DNA from 2 places in the Pseudomonas lurida genome. Region 1 is predicted to be linked to the other one. Evidence: riboswitches for the same ligand, from Rfam matches in the RefSeq annotation. Region 1 holds a riboswitch; the other holds the start of a gene.

Region 1 (7,347 bases):
CGCAAACCGTCCACCGCCGCCCGCTCCCGTAGCGGTCAAACCCAAGCCGGTGTTCAACTATTCCACGCAAAACTTCTCGCCTGCGGCCGAAGATGTGCTCTTTCGCGCACTGGGCCTGGTCGGCACGCCTTACCGTTGGGGCGGCAACACCCCGGATTCCGGGTTTGATTGCAGCGGCTTGATCGGTTTTGTCTTCCGCGATGCGGCCGGGATCTCCCTGCCGCGTACCACCCGCGAGCTGATCGTGATGCGCGCACAAGATGTCAGCGAGCAGAACCTGCAGACTGGCGACCTGCTGTTCTTCGCCACCGGTGGCGGTTCCCAGGTGAGCCACGCCGGGATCTATGTAGGCGAAGGCCGCTTTGTGCATGCGCCGCAAACCGGCGGTACGGTGAAGCTGGATACCCTGTCCAAGGCGTATTGGCAGAATGCTTACCTGAGCGCCAAGCGCGTGTTGCCAGCAAACCTGGCGCGCAATCCCTGAGTTGACGTCGCTCTACAGGGGAGAGCGGGCTTGCCCGCTCCCCCCTTGTTGTGTGGCGTTCTTGAGATGAGTTATTTAGCTGCCCAAACGCGCCACACCTTATTCCCCACATCATCCGCCACCAGCAAATCCCCCTGCTGATCAATCACCACGCCCACCGGCCGGCCCATGGCTTTCTCATCCTTGTCGAGGAACCCGGTCAGCACATCCACCGGCTGCCCTTTGGGTTGCCCGCCCTCGAACGGCACGAAGATCACCTTGTAGCCACTGTGTGGCTTGCGATTCCACGAACCATGCTGGCCGATGAACGCGCCGTTGCTGAACTGCGCCGGGAGTTTGCTGCCCTCGGCGAACGTCAGCCCCAGAGACGCCGTGTGCGGGCCCACGGCGTAGTCCGGCGCAATCGCCTTGGCCACCAGGTCCAGATTCTGCGGTGTCACGCGCACATCGATGTGCTGCCCGTAATAGCTGAACGGCCAGCCGTAGAAGGCGCCATCCTTGACTGAAGTGATGTAGTCCGGCACCAGGTCGCTGCCGATCTCGTCACGCTCATTGACGGCAGTCCACAGCTGGCCGCTCTGGGGCTCCCAGGCCATGCCGTTCGGGTTGCGCAGGCCGGAGGCAAAGATGCGATGCTCGCCGCTGGCGCGATCCACTTCCCAGATCGCTGCCCGACCCTGTTCGGCTTCAAGCCCGTTTTCCCCGACATTGCTGTTGGAGCCGACGCTCACATACAGCTTGCTACCGTCCTTGCTGGCCACCACGTTCTTGGTCCAGTGGTGGTTGATGCTGCCGCCTGGTAGGTCGACAACTTTGGTGCCTGCTTGCTTGATCGTGGTTTCGCCCGGTTGATAGGGGAAGCGCAGCAGCTTGTCCGAGTCGGCCACGTACAGGTCGTTGCCGACCAGTGTCATGCCAAACGGCGAATTGAGGTTCTCCAGGAAAACCGTGCGGGTTTCCGCGACGCCGTCGTGATCGGCGTCACGCAGCAGTGTGATGCGATTCGGGCTCGGCACCCCTGCACCGGCGCGGCCCATGACTTTTTCCATGACCCAGCCACGAATGCCCTTGGCGTCATCCGGCTTGGGTGGTGCGTTGGTTTCCGCCACCAGCACGTCGCCATTGGGCAGTACGTACAGCCAACGCGGGTGGTCCAGGCCCTCAGCGAACGCCGCCACCTGGGTGCCAGCGGCAGCCGTTGGTTTCGCGCCCTCGGGCCAGCCGATGGCCGGTGCGATGTTGACGGTGGGGATCAGGGTTTTGTTCGGTTCCGGCAACTTGGGCGAAGGCCCGGTGCCGTCGGAGACCTGAAGCGTGGAGCTTTCACCGCAGGCGGCGAGGGTGCCGGCGACCATGATGAGTAGGGCGAGTCTGGTTTTATGCATGGTGTTCTCCTTGATACCTGTAACGGTAGAGGAGGGCGGCGGTGCGATGGTTCAAGTGTAAGGTCAGCTTTAATTGACGCTCCACCCCCAACCCACTAACCTTCGCCGCTTGTTACAGGTGCTCTGTGACCCATGGGTCGACGGAGTGAAACAGGGAAGCCGGTGAGTGAGCGCACTTGTACACAGTGTTGCCGCGATTCCGGCGCTGCCCCCGCAACGGTAAATGAGACAAGACGCTGCTTTTTGCCACTGTATCGCCCGCGATATGGGAAGGCGCCGCGTCGGCCAGCACCTGCTCTCTCTACACAGCAGGCGCACCACTCATGAGCCCGGAGACCGGCCTGAAACATCCAACAGCATCACGGTGGGCGATGCTTGGCTGTCTGTTTTTCTTTTTTCCTGCCCGCCGTTTTTGTCCAGCCCCAACGGAGAGCTGCCATGACCGATTCCCCCGACCGCGACGAACGCCACCTGGCACGCATGCTGCGCAAAAAAGCCGTGATCGACGAGCGCATCGCCAATTCCCCCAACGAATGCGGTTTGTTGCTGGTATTGACCGGCAACGGCAAGGGCAAAAGCAGTTCCGCGTTCGGCATGCTGGCCCGGGCCATGGGCCACGGCATGCAGTGCGGTGTGGTGCAGTTCATCAAGGGGCGTAACAGCACCGGTGAAGAATTGTTCTTCCGCCGCTTCCCTGAGCAAGTGCGCTTCCACGTGATGGGCGAAGGCTTCACCTGGGAAACCCAGGACCGCCAGCGCGATATCGCTGCCGCCGAGGCCGCCTGGGCGGTGTCCCGCGAGTTGCTGCAAGACCCGGCCGTCGGCCTGGTGGTGCTGGACGAACTGAACATCGCGCTCAAGCACGGTTACCTCGACCTCGACCAAGTCCTCAGCGACCTGCAAGCCCGCCCTCCGATGCAGCACGTGGTGGTCACCGGCCGTGGCGCCAAGCCAGAGTTGATCGAAATGGGTGACACGGTCACCGAAATGGGCATGCTCAAGCACGCGTTCCAGGCCGGTATCAAGGCACAGAAGGGCGTCGAACTTTGAATCAGCCCCGTCATTGCCCTGCTGTCCTGATCGCCGCACCGGCATCCGGCCAGGGCAAAACCACTGTCACCGCGGCGCTGGCCCGCTTGCACCGCAACCTGGGGCGCAAGGTGCGCGTGTTCAAATGCGGTCCGGACTTCCTTGACCCGATGATCCACGAGCGCGCCAGCGGTGCGCCGGTGTATCAATTGGACATGTGGATGGTGGGTGAGCAGGAAAGTCGCCGCTTGCTGTGGGAAGCGGCGCAGGACGCCGACCTGATCCTGATCGAAGGCGTCATGGGCCTGTTCGATGGCACGCCGTCCAGCGCCGACCTGGCGCGACACTTTGGCGTGCCGGTGCTGGGCGTGATCGACGGCACGGCCATGGCGCAGACATTTGGCGCGTTGGCCTTGGGCCTGGCGCGTTATCAGCCGGATCTGCCGTTCGCCGGTGTACTGGCTAACCGTGTCGGCACCCTGCGCCATGCGCAATTGCTCGAAGGTAGCCTCACCGAAGGCCTGCGCTGGTACGGTGCGTTGTCCCGCGAGACCGGTATCGAGTTGCCCAGCCGCCACCTCGGCCTGGTGCAGGCGAGCGAACTCAATGACCTCGACGTGCGCCTGGACGCTGCTGCCCAGGCGTTGGGCAGCAGTTGCGAAGTGGCCTTGCCGCCGCCCGTGACCTTTGCCGCACCGCAAGTGATCGAGGCTGAGCCCTTGCTCAAAGGCGTGCGCATCGCCGTGGCGCGTGACGAAGCCTTCGCCTTTACCTACGGCGCCAGCCTCGACCTGCTGCGTGCGATGGGGGCCGAGTTGAGTTTCTTCTCGCCGATCCATGATCGCCAATTGCCTGACGCCGACAGCCTCTACCTGCCCGGCGGTTACCCGGAATTGCACCATCAGGCGCTGTCGGAAAACACTTCGATGCTCGACGCCATTCGTGCTCACCACGCGGCCGGCAAACCCTTGCTCGCCGAGTGCGGCGGCATGCTCTACCTGCTCGACTCGCTGACCGACGTCGACGGCACCCGCGCCGAACTGGTCGGCCTGCTGCAGGGCGATGCCGTGATGCAAAAGAAACTCGCGGCGCTGGCCCTGCAAAGTGTCGACCTGCCTGAAGGCACGCTGCGTGGCCACACCTATCATCATTCCCTGACCAGCACCGAGTGGCAGCCGATTGCCCGTGGCCTGAGCCCCAATGGCGGGCGCGGTGCCGAGGCGGTGTATCGGCAGGGGCGGATGACCGCGTCCTACGTGCATTTTTATTTCCCGTCGAATCCGGCTGCGGTAGCGGCCTTGTTTGCGCCGAGCCTTGAGACCGTTATCGCCGACAAGCCGGCGCCCACATCGACAGTGTTCACCAATCAACCTGTGGGAGCGGGCTCGCCCGCGAAGAGGCCATGACCGATAACGCCTTTCCCGAGGCCGATCGCCAGGCCGTCTACCGCGCTATCGCCGAACGCCGCGACATGCGCCACTTCAGCGGCGGCACTGTCGCTCCCGAATTGCTGCAACGGCTGCTCCAGGCTGCGCACCAGGCGCCGAGTGTCGGCCTGATGCAGCCGTGGCGTTTTATTCGTATCAGCGACCGCACCTTGCGTAGCCAGATTCAACAGGTGGTGGAAGAAGAGCGCGTACGCACCGCCGAGGCCCTCGGCGAGCGCTCCGACGAATTCATGAAGCTCAAGGTCGAAGGCATTCATGACTGTGCCGAAGTGCTGGTCGCGGCGTTGATGGATGATCGCGAGCGGCACATCTTCGGTCGGCGTACCTTGCCGGAAATGGACATGGCGTCGTTATCCTGCGCGATCCAGAACCTGTGGCTGGCAGCTCGCGTCGAAGGCCTGGGCATGGGCTGGGTCTCGCTGTTCGAGCCCCAGGCGCTGGCCGATCTGCTGGGTTTGCCGCCGGGCGCGAAACCCCTGGCCGTCCTGTGCCTTGGGCCGGTGACCGAGTTTTACCCGGCACCGATGTTGCAACTCGAAGGCTGGACCGAGCCTCGGCCATTGAGTGACATGGTGTATGAGAATGCGTGGGGAGTGAGTCAATGAGTGTGGCCTTGTTGTGTGTCGCTGCCGTGGCGCTGGATGCGCTGCTGGGCGAACCGAGGCGCTGGCATCCGCTGGTGGCGTTCGGCAATTTCGCCGGGCGCATCGAGCGACGTTTCAACTCCGGGGGGCGCGGCTGGCGCAGCCATGGCGTGACGGCGTGGTTTATCGCCGTGGTGCCGCTGACCCTGCTGGCCACGGCGTTGTCGTGGGCGCCGTATATCGGTTGGGTCCTGGAGATCCTGGCGTTGTATTGCGCCCTCGGCATGCGCAGCCTCGGCGAGCATGTGATGCCGGTGGCCCAGGCCCTGCGCAGCGACGACCTGGAGCAAGCGCGCAAGCGCGTGAGCTACCTGGTCAGCCGCCAGACCAGTGAGCTGGACCGCACCGAAGTCGCCCGCGCCGCCACCGAATCGGTGCTGGAGAACGGCAGCGATGCAGTGTTCGCCGCAATTTTCTGGTTTGTGGTCGCCGGCGTACCGGGCGTGGTGCTTTACCGCCTGAGCAACACCCTCGACGCCATGTGGGGCTACCGCAACGAACGCTTCGAACGTTTCGGCTGGGCAGCGGCAAAAATCGACGATGTGCTGAACTACATTCCTGCGCGCCTGGTGGCCTTGACCTACGCGGTGCTGGGCAAGACGCGCCTGGCGCTCAAATGCTGGCGCACCCAGGGCCCGACCTGGGACAGCCCCAACGCCGGTCCGGTGATGGCCGCCGGTGCAGGTGCCCTGGGCGTGGCGTTGGGCGGTGCGGCGATCTACCACGGTGAGGTGCACCAGCGCCCGCAACTGGGCGAAGGTCCGGCGGCAGATGCCGATGCCATCGACCGGGGCTGGCAACTGGTGCAGCGCGGCGTATGGTTGTGGCTGCTGATCCTATGTGCAGGGGCGCAATTCTATGCTTGAACACGGTGGCCGGCTGCGCAAGGCAGCGATTCAGTACGGGATAGCCGAGGCCGACTGGCTTGATCTCTCCAGCGGCCTTGCGCCCTGGCCCTGGCCGATCCCCGAGATACCCCTGCGCGCCTGGGCACGCCTGCCCGAAACCGACGACGGCCTGGAGCAGGCCGCCAGCGAGTATTACGGCGCTGCGCATCTATTGCCGGTGCCGGGCTCCCAGGCGGCGATCCAGTTGCTGCCACGCCTGCGCCGCTCCGGCAAGGTCGGCGTGCTGTCGCCTTGCTATGCCGAACACGCTGAAGCCTGGCGCCGCGCCGGTTACGTGGTGCGCGAAGTGCAGGAGCAGGAAGTCGATTTCTTCCTTGATGGCCTCGACGTGTTGGTGGTGGTCAACCCCAATAACCCCACCGGCTTGACCCTCACCCCGCAACGCTTGTTGGACTGGCACTCGCGGCTGGCCCAGCGCGGCGGCTGGCTGGTGGTGGATGAAGCGTTCATGGACGTGACCCCGCAACTGAGCCTGGCGGGCCAGGCGCATCAGGTCGGCCTGATTGTGTTGCGCTCGTTCGGTAAATTCTTCGGCCTAGCCGGCGTGCGACTGGGCTTCGTGTTGGCCGAGCGCAAGCTGCTCAAGTTACTGGCCGAGCAGGTCGGCCCTTGGGCCGTCAGCGGGCCGACGCGGGTGTTGGGCCAAGTGTGTTTGCGCGACACGGCCGGGCAGGTGCAGCAACGCGTGCGATGCATCGAGGCCGGCCAGCGCTTGTTCGCCTTGCTGGAGCGCCACGGCTTTCAACCCCAGGGCGGCTGTGCCTTGTTCCAATGGCTGATCACGCCCCACGCCGAACGCATGCACGAATTCATGGCCCAGCGCGGCATCCTGCTGCGCCTGTTTGTCCACGACAGCAGCCTGCGCTTTGGCCTGCCCGATACCGAGGCCGACTGGCTGCGCCTCGACGAGGCCCTGATCGCCTACAAGGAAGCGACATGAGTACGCTGATGGTGCAAGGCACCACCTCTGACGCCGGCAAAAGTACGCTGGTGACGGCGCTGTGCCGCTGGCTGGTACGCCAGGGCGTCGCAGTGGCGCCATTCAAGCCACAGAACATGGCGCTCAATAGCGCGGTGACGGCCGAAGGCGGCGAGATCGGCCGCGCCCAGGCGGTGCAGGCCCAGGCCGCCAACCTGGCGCCGCACACCGACATGAACCCGGTATTGCTCAAGCCCAACAGCGACACGGGTTCGCAAGTGATCATCCATGGCCGCGCCGTGACCAGCATGAACGCGGTGGCCTACCACGACTACAAAGCCATTGCGATGCAGGCGGTGCTGGCTTCTCACGCTCGATTGAGCCACGCCTACCCGGTGGTGATGGTCGAAGGCGCGGGCTCGCCGGCGGAGATCAACCTGCGCGCCAATGACATCGCCAACATGGGCTTTGCCGAGGCGGTCGACTGCCCGGTGCTGCTGATCGCCGATATCAATCGCGGCGGCGTGTTT
Region 2 (7,347 bases), 410 kb from region 1:
GCACATTTGTTGCCAGAGGCGGCGCATGGGTTTATTCATTTTCCGGTGGTGATGGGGGCAGCAGTGCTTGCCTACAGCCGCGAATGGATAAGCCGTCGAGTGAGTGGGGCAGTACTCAGTCTTCCAGCGTCCAAGTAGTCTTACGCCTCTTCAAACCAAGGAAAGCACGTGCCCGTGAACGCATTGACCCTACGCCCGGCGCGTGTGACCGACCTTCCGTCAGTCTACCGAGGGGAGTTGGCCTACATCCAGCAATGGGAACCCACTCACGAAGCCGGTTGGCGCTCGCAGGTGGAGCGCAACCTCGCGCTGTGGGTGGACAACTTCGAGCGGTTGACGGTCGCTGCGCTGGACGGGCAGTTCGTCGGTTATTCGCTCTGGAAACCCGAGGAAGGCTTCGCCGAGCTTTACACGATCAATGTCAGCGAAGCTGAGCGGCGCAAGGGCATCGGTCGGGCGTTGCTGGAGGCGTATGCGGTGGCGGCGAGGGACGGTGGTTGCACGCATTTGAGTTTGAGCGTGCGCCCCGACAACCCAGCCCGGCTGATGTATGAGCGCGCAGGGTTTGTGCAGGTGGGGACCGGTTCTCATGGCTATCTTCGTTATGAACGAGCGGAGGGCCTGGGAACTTAAAACCTGATCAACTGGTCAGGTTAATCAGTTGCTCCTCTCCCTCAACAAGGACTTCCCCATGCGCGAATACACCCTCGACTACCGGTTCAACGACGAACCCCGCACCCATGTGTTCGAACTCAAGCAACCCGAGTTGGCGATGCATGAAGCGGCGTTGCACTTGCTGCAGTTGCATTTTGGCGATGCGGAGAATGGCTTGATCCTGCCGCCTGCTGATGCGACGCCGGAGCAAATTCTGGAGCAGGCGCAGGTGGTGGGGATTACGCAGATCGAGGTGGCATGAGCCCAAGGCCGATCATTCAGGCGGTCAAGGCCGCGGATATCCCAGAGGTGCTGGCGTTTGTGCTGGCGGCCCGTGCCGAGCTGTTCCCCACGCTCAGCGCGACGGGGATGCCGGCGGACCTGGCGCAGTTCGAGGCGATCTATCTGCACGGCGATGGGCGATTTCTTGTCGCGCGTGATGAGGGCCAGATCGTCGCTGCCATTGGTTATTTGCCCTATGACGGGCGTTTCCCGCAGTTAAATTACCAGGGCCTCAAGACGGTGGAGGTGGTGCGCCTGTTTGTGCGGCCGGCGTTCCGTCGCTTTGGCTTGGCGGGCGAGCTGTACCGTGCGCTGGAGGCGTTGGCCACAGCGGATCGGGTAGCGGCGATGTACCTGCACACCCATCCGTTTTTACCGGGAGCGATTGATTTTTGGCTTCGCCAAGGCTTTGAAGTGGTGGACGTGGAGGCGGACCCAGTGTGGCGCACGACGCATATGCAGCGTTGCCTCTAACACCATACCCTCACGAATATCCTGATCAGTTCGGACGCAACCGCAGAATCTGCGCGCCATCAAATGGGTCTGTCAGGTAATGCGCCTGCACCCCGAAGGTTTCCTGCAAGCGCTGCGGTGTCAGCACCTCCAGCGGTTTGCCCAGCGACACCAGCCGCCCGTGATCCAGCACCGCCAAGCGGTCACAGGTCAGCGCCTGGTTGAGGTCATGCAGGGCAATCAAGGTGGTGACGGGCAAGCCCTGCACGCCTTTTAGAATCCCCAGTTGGTGCTGGATATCCAGGTGATTGGTCGGCTCATCCAGCAACAGAATCTGCGGCCGTTGCGCCAATGCGCGGGCGATGTGCACACGTTGGCGTTCCCCGCCCGAAAGGCTGCGCCAGGCGCGTTGGCTCAGGTGGGTGGCGTCGACGTCATGCAAGGCCTGTTTCACGATGGCGTCGTCTTCGCTGGACCAGGGGCTCAGTGCCGACAACCACGGCGTACGGCCCAGGGCCACGGCGTCGAACACGCGGATGGCGTCGTCGGTGTCAGCCTGCTGTTCCACCACCGCCAGTTGCTGCGCGATGGCGCGGCGCGACAGCTTGCCCAAGCGCTGGCCACCCAATAACACCTCGCCGGACGCCGGTGTGCGCAAGCCGGCGAGCAACTTGAGCAGGGTGGATTTGCCGGAGCCGTTCGGCCCGACGATACCGAGGGTTTCGCCCAGGTGAACCTCCAGGTGGATGTCGCGCAGCAGCTCGACCTCGCGCACCTTGAAACCCAGGTCCGTGCAGCTCAGCACCGTCATCGCGCGTTTCTCCGGCCGATCAGGATCAGCGCAAACACCGGCGCGCCGACCAGCGCAGTGACCACGCCGACCGGTATCACCTGGCCCTTGATCAAGGTGCGTGACAGCACATCCGCCGCAATCAAAAACAGCGCGCCACCCAAGGCACTCGCCGGCAGCAAGCGCGAATGCCCGGTGCCAAGCAGCAGGCGCACGGCGTGGGGAATCACCAGCCCGACAAAACCGATGGAGCCGACAATCGACACCATCACCGCTGTCACCAGGGCTGCGCAGCCTACCAGTACAAACTGCACGCGGCGCACCGGGATGCCGAGGGATGCCGCCGAGTCGCTGCCGAAGGTGAACGCATCCAGCGCGCGACGGTGCCACAGGCACACGGCCAAGCCAGCGACAGCCACCGGCACGGCCAGCCACACCGAGGGCCAGCGTACGCCGCTGAGGTTGCCCAGCAGCCAGAACATGATGCCGCGCGCTTGCTCGGAGCTGGCCGACTTGGTGATCAGGAACGCGGTGAGCGCATTGAACAGCTGCGAGCCGGCGATGCCCGCGAGGATGATCTGGCCGGTGCCGCTGGCCGAACCACTGGCACGCGCCAACAGGATCACCAGTGCAAATGCTGCCATCGCGCCGACAAACGCGCCGGCCGACAACGAAATCAAGCCGCCGCCCACGCCCATCAACGCCACCAACACCGCGCCGGTCGAGGCACCGGCGCTGATGCCCAGCAGGTACGGATCGGCCAGCGGGTTGCGCAACAGCGACTGCAGGATCACCCCGCAGGTCGCCAACCCCGCACCGCAGGCGGCGGCGACCAGGGCGCGCGTGAGGCGGTAGTTCCACACCACGCCTTCATCGATGGGGTCGAGCACGTAGCCGGCCGCCCACAGTTTGTTGGCGAGTACCTGGAGCACGACCTGCGGCGAGATGGCGGTTTCGCCGATGGCCACGCCAGCGAGTACGGCGGCGAGGAGCAGGGCCAGGGCGAGCAGGGTACGCATCATTTCGGCAGGTCGTAGCCGTCGATGGCCGTGGCCAGTTGTTCAAGGCCATCGAACATGCGGATGCTGGCCTGCAACGCCAGGGCGTCGAGGATGATAATGCGGTTGTTTTTCACCGCGTCCATGTTGCGGGTCACCGGGTCGCTGCGCAGAAACGCCAGTTTCTTTTCATGGTCGTCGGCGGGGTAGCGGCGGCGGTCCATGCGCGCGATCACCAGGAAGGTCGGGTTGGCCTTGGCAATGGTTTCCCAGCCGACGGCGGGCCACTCTTCATCGGACTGCACCACGTTGGACAGGCCGAGGGTTTGCAGCATGAACTCCGGAATGCCTTTGTGGCCGGCCACGTAAGGGTCGCTGGCCATCTCCGAACTGGAGAACCACACCAGCGCGCTGGCCTGCTTGAGGCCTTTGCCCTGTGCCGTGGCGACGGACTTGGCCAGGCGGGCCTTGAGTGCGTCGTTCAACTGCAGGCCACGATCCTGTACATCGAAAATCTGCGCCAGCTGGCTGATGCTCTTATAAATAGTCTCGATGTGGAACGGCTCCAGTCGCGTGCCGTCAGCGCCTACCAGGTTGTCCTTGCCTTCGCAGTCGGAGGGCAGCAGGTAGGTGGGAATCTTCAGTTCATGAAATTGCTCACGGGTGCCGACCACGCCTTGTGGCCCGACCACCCATTCCAGCTCGGCAGCCACCAGTTGCGGGCGCTTGGCGATCACGGCCTCGAAGCTCGGCTCATTATTGGCCAGGCGCTCGATGCTGTCGTTCTGCGCCTTGTATTGCGGCAACACGCTGTTGAACCACAGCGAGGTGCCCACCACCTTGTCGCCCACGCCCAGCGCATACAGCATTTCGGTGGCGGCCTGGCCGATGGTCACGCTGCGGGCAGGGGCTTGCTGGAAGGTGAGGGTGCTGCCGCAGTTTTCCACCGTCAGCGGGTAGTGGGTGGGTGCAGCGTGGGCCAGGGCACAGAAGCCAATGCCGGTAAGCAGGGCGGTAACGCGTGGCAGCATGGAGCAATCTCCGAGTGAACCGTACGTGGAACTGGGGAGGCACGGTTTGGAAATACACCCTCGAGCGCTGTGGTTGAGGCAGGCAAGCGTGTCCTTCCCGGACACCCCGCCGGTTAGTTATTGAGCGTGAGCCGGCAGGTCTCCTGACTGATGCATCGTCGCCAGGCTCCGGCCTTCCCGGACAAGGTCCAGTGGCATCAAGGAGCAGGCTCAGCACCTACAGTTGCGGGGGCAGTTCCGATTGGCGCGAGGGTACGGCGCTTCGGATTCCCTATTAGTCCCGTTTGGGAACCGGCGCGGTATGGTAGTCGATCGCGAGGTTTAACGGGAGGCCGTGAAGCCAACGGTAGCTCTTTGATGGTGGGGCTCCTATGATGCGCAGCCAATGGATCGCTTTATCACAAGGAATACACAGTGAAATCGTTCGTCGCGCTCGCCCTCGTCGCCACCCTCGCCGGTTGTGCCGCCCAAGGTAAATCTGAACAACAGATTCTTGACGAGGCCGCCACCGCCTATGTCAAGTCGATGCCGGCCGGGTCGGACAAACTCCGTTTGCACTCGATGAGCATCCCCAAAAGCGGGATGTTCGGCGATACCCTGGCGATTTCCATGGCCGGTGAGCAAAACGCCGCCTACCTCAGGGGAGAACTGCTCGATGCCAAGCGCTTGGGCGATGTGTTCTTTTTGATTATCGGTGCCAGCACGCCGGTTGATGTTGCCGTGATCAGCAAAGCCGTTGAGGGGCAGGACTTGAAGGGGATGCAGATTTATTACTCGGGCACTGATGCGCAGAAAGACAAAGTGCGTGCGGCGGTCGAGAAAACCCAGGCGCAGTTTCATTACATCAATGCGCAATGAGGGCCCGCCCGTTGCCTCGCCTGCTGCCTGTCACCCTGCGATCCTGAAATGTGGGAGCGGGCTTGTTCGCGAAAGCGGCCTGACCGTCAACCACCATCTGCCTGTCACCCCGCGATCCAAAAATGTGGGAGCGGGCTTGCCCGCGAAGGCGGCCTGATAGCCGACCTGGATGTTGGATCAGACCGGGTACATATCCGTTATTTAGGTTACGGCTGATATTGGTTCCGCTCTTACAGCGGGTCACTTTGGAAAAGAGCCCCAAAGTAACCAAAAGGCTCTTGCCCCAACACTCGGCACCTCGCCTAGGCTCGGTGTGCCCGTAATCCGACAGGGATTTGGGGGGCCGCCGCCACGCGCCCTCCATGGCGCGGGGCGGCTAAACCGGCATCCCTGCCGGTTTACCCCCCAAATCCCTGTCGAATTCCGGCCAGCGTGTTTGATGGGGCGCCTGAAATCAAAAGCAAGATCAAGATCAAGATCAAGATCAAGAGCGGCTCGCTTTGCATCGTGGTTAGCGATGGTTGTCGACGACGCTTAACAGGTGGGTGCTGTTTGAAGCGCTGGTCACAGACGAATGTCTTCGGGGCCTTGTATCAGTGCTTCAATTCGTGTGCCGGTGGCGCGTTCTTCGTTGCTGAAACCGTCGTAGTCGGCGAGGTTGGCGAAGCGGATGCCGGTCAGGCGTTCTATCTGGATCACGCTGCGCTGGTAGGTCCTGAGCTGGCCGAACACCAGGTCCAACTGGCCGAGCTCGCGGCTCTGGTCAATCATGTAGGCACTGGCAGAAGGCTTGCCGTCGTCGCTGAGGTAGGCGACGACTTTCCAGAAGGCCTTCGGGATCTGTACGCCTCGGTACACACGGTCGTCGTCAGCGAACACCGGGCCGGTGAACACCGTGGCCCGGGCTTTCCAGCGTTGCGTGTTGTCGAGGATGTAGTCTTCGAGCTCCAGCCAGGTCTTCTGGTTGAACCCGCTCATCTGCGGCGAACAGTTGGTGAAATGAAAGGTATCGACGTTGGCGGTTTGCGCCGCGTCGCCCCAGTTCGGGTCTTGGCGGCGGACCAGGTGGCCGCGATCGAGGCCATTACTGGCATAGAGCGCTTCGCCCACCTGCGCATCGTTCGGCAGGCGACCGTCGTAGGCCCAGGTGTCGTTGCTGCGAATAATGTCCACGTGCTGGCCGCCGTCGATGTTGACGCCCACATACAGCGCAAGTCGCTTGGCGCGTGACATCGTTATCGAGAAGTGCGTGTAGTCCAGGCGCTGCTGTGTATCGCCCGCCAAGGCCTCCTCGACCGTGGGCCAGGGCACCCCGAAGCTGCCGAGAAAATCCTCGGCATAGCCGCCCCGGTCCTTCAAGTCTTTGGCCGAAGTGACACGGGGCGTCGTCGCTCGCGCCTCCAGTAGCGTAGGGCTCGGCGCGATCAATGGGCGCAGGTCGGCGAGCCTGGGGCGGTACGAAAGGTCGATTTTGGCTTTACGTGCTGGCATCGGTAAGTCCTCCTTGGATAAACACGACTGCAACATAAGTTAATGACAATTGATGATGCGCGTTAACCCCTGGGGACTATCCTCAAACGGTCACCCGGACGTTCACCACACGCCAACAGGGAGCCAGCCAATGTGTGATCGCCATTACCGTAACCCGATTTTCTGCCTGATACCGCCCTATATGCTCGACCAGATCGCGCGCAACGGCGACAAGGCGCAACGGGAGGTCGCGTTGCGCACGCGCGCCAAAGACAGCACGTTCCGCTCGTTGCGCATGGTCGCCGTGCCCGCCAAAGGCCCGGCGCAAATGGCCCTGGCCATGGGCGCAGGCAAGCGCCGATCGATCTACAGCGCCAACGGCACCGATAGCCTGCCAGGCACGCTGATCCGTGGCGAAGGGCAGCCCGCCAGCGGTGATGCCGCAGTGGACGAGGCCTATGACGGCCTGGGCGCCACGTTCGATTTTTTTGACGAGGTCTTTGATCGCAACTCCATCGACGACGCCGGCATGGCACTGGACGCGACCGTGCATTTTGGCCAGGACTACAACAATGCCTTCTGGAACTCGGCCCAGATGGTGTTTGGCGATGGGGACGCGCAGTTGTTCAACCGCTTCACGGTGGCCCTTGACGTGATCGGGCATGAGTTGGCCCATGGTGTCACCGAGGACGAGGCCAAGCTGATGTACTTCAACCAGTCCGGGGCGTTGAACGAATCGCTGTCGGACGTGTTCGGTTCGTTGATCAAGCAATACGCGTTGAAGCAACGCGCGCAAGACGCCGATTGGCTG

What was found. Region 1 has a riboswitch for cobalamin ahead of cobO (cob(I)yrinic acid a,c-diamide adenosyltransferase). Riboswitches for the same ligand answer to the same signal wherever they lie in the genome.
Positions count from the first base shown of each region.
Region 2: it holds a riboswitch for cobalamin, as region 1 does, so the genes downstream of both, ATH90_RS18805 (ABC transporter substrate-binding protein) here and cobO (cob(I)yrinic acid a,c-diamide adenosyltransferase) in region 1, are expected to answer to the same signal.

Region 1 covers NZ_PDJB01000001.1:4,565,886-4,573,232, reverse strand. Annotated here, with positions in the region: gene ATH90_RS20670 (C40 family peptidase) at 1-484, shown strand, start outside; gene ATH90_RS20665 (PQQ-dependent sugar dehydrogenase) at 556-1,869, opposite strand; cobalamin riboswitch at 1,969-2,228, shown strand; gene cobO (cob(I)yrinic acid a,c-diamide adenosyltransferase) at 2,308-2,919, shown strand; gene ATH90_RS20655 (cobyrinic acid a,c-diamide synthase CobB) at 2,916-4,304, shown strand; gene bluB (5,6-dimethylbenzimidazole synthase) at 4,301-4,951, shown strand; gene cbiB (adenosylcobinamide-phosphate synthase CbiB) at 4,948-5,856, shown strand; gene cobD (threonine-phosphate decarboxylase CobD) at 5,849-6,838, shown strand; gene ATH90_RS20635 (cobyric acid synthase) at 6,835-7,347, shown strand, end outside.
Region 2 covers NZ_PDJB01000001.1:4,157,477-4,164,823, reverse strand. Annotated here, with positions in the region: gene ATH90_RS18835 (alpha/beta hydrolase fold domain-containing protein) at 1-138, shown strand, start outside; gene ATH90_RS18830 (GNAT family N-acetyltransferase) at 175-633, shown strand; gene ATH90_RS18825 (hypothetical protein) at 692-916, shown strand; gene ATH90_RS18820 (GNAT family N-acetyltransferase) at 913-1,410, shown strand; gene ATH90_RS18815 (ABC transporter ATP-binding protein) at 1,436-2,200, opposite strand; gene ATH90_RS18810 (FecCD family ABC transporter permease) at 2,197-3,201, opposite strand; gene ATH90_RS18805 (ABC transporter substrate-binding protein) at 3,198-4,208, opposite strand; cobalamin riboswitch at 4,325-4,519, opposite strand; gene ATH90_RS18800 (hypothetical protein) at 4,623-5,066, shown strand; gene ATH90_RS18795 (DNA/RNA non-specific endonuclease) at 5,631-6,557, opposite strand; gene ATH90_RS18790 (M4 family metallopeptidase) at 6,688-7,347, shown strand, end outside.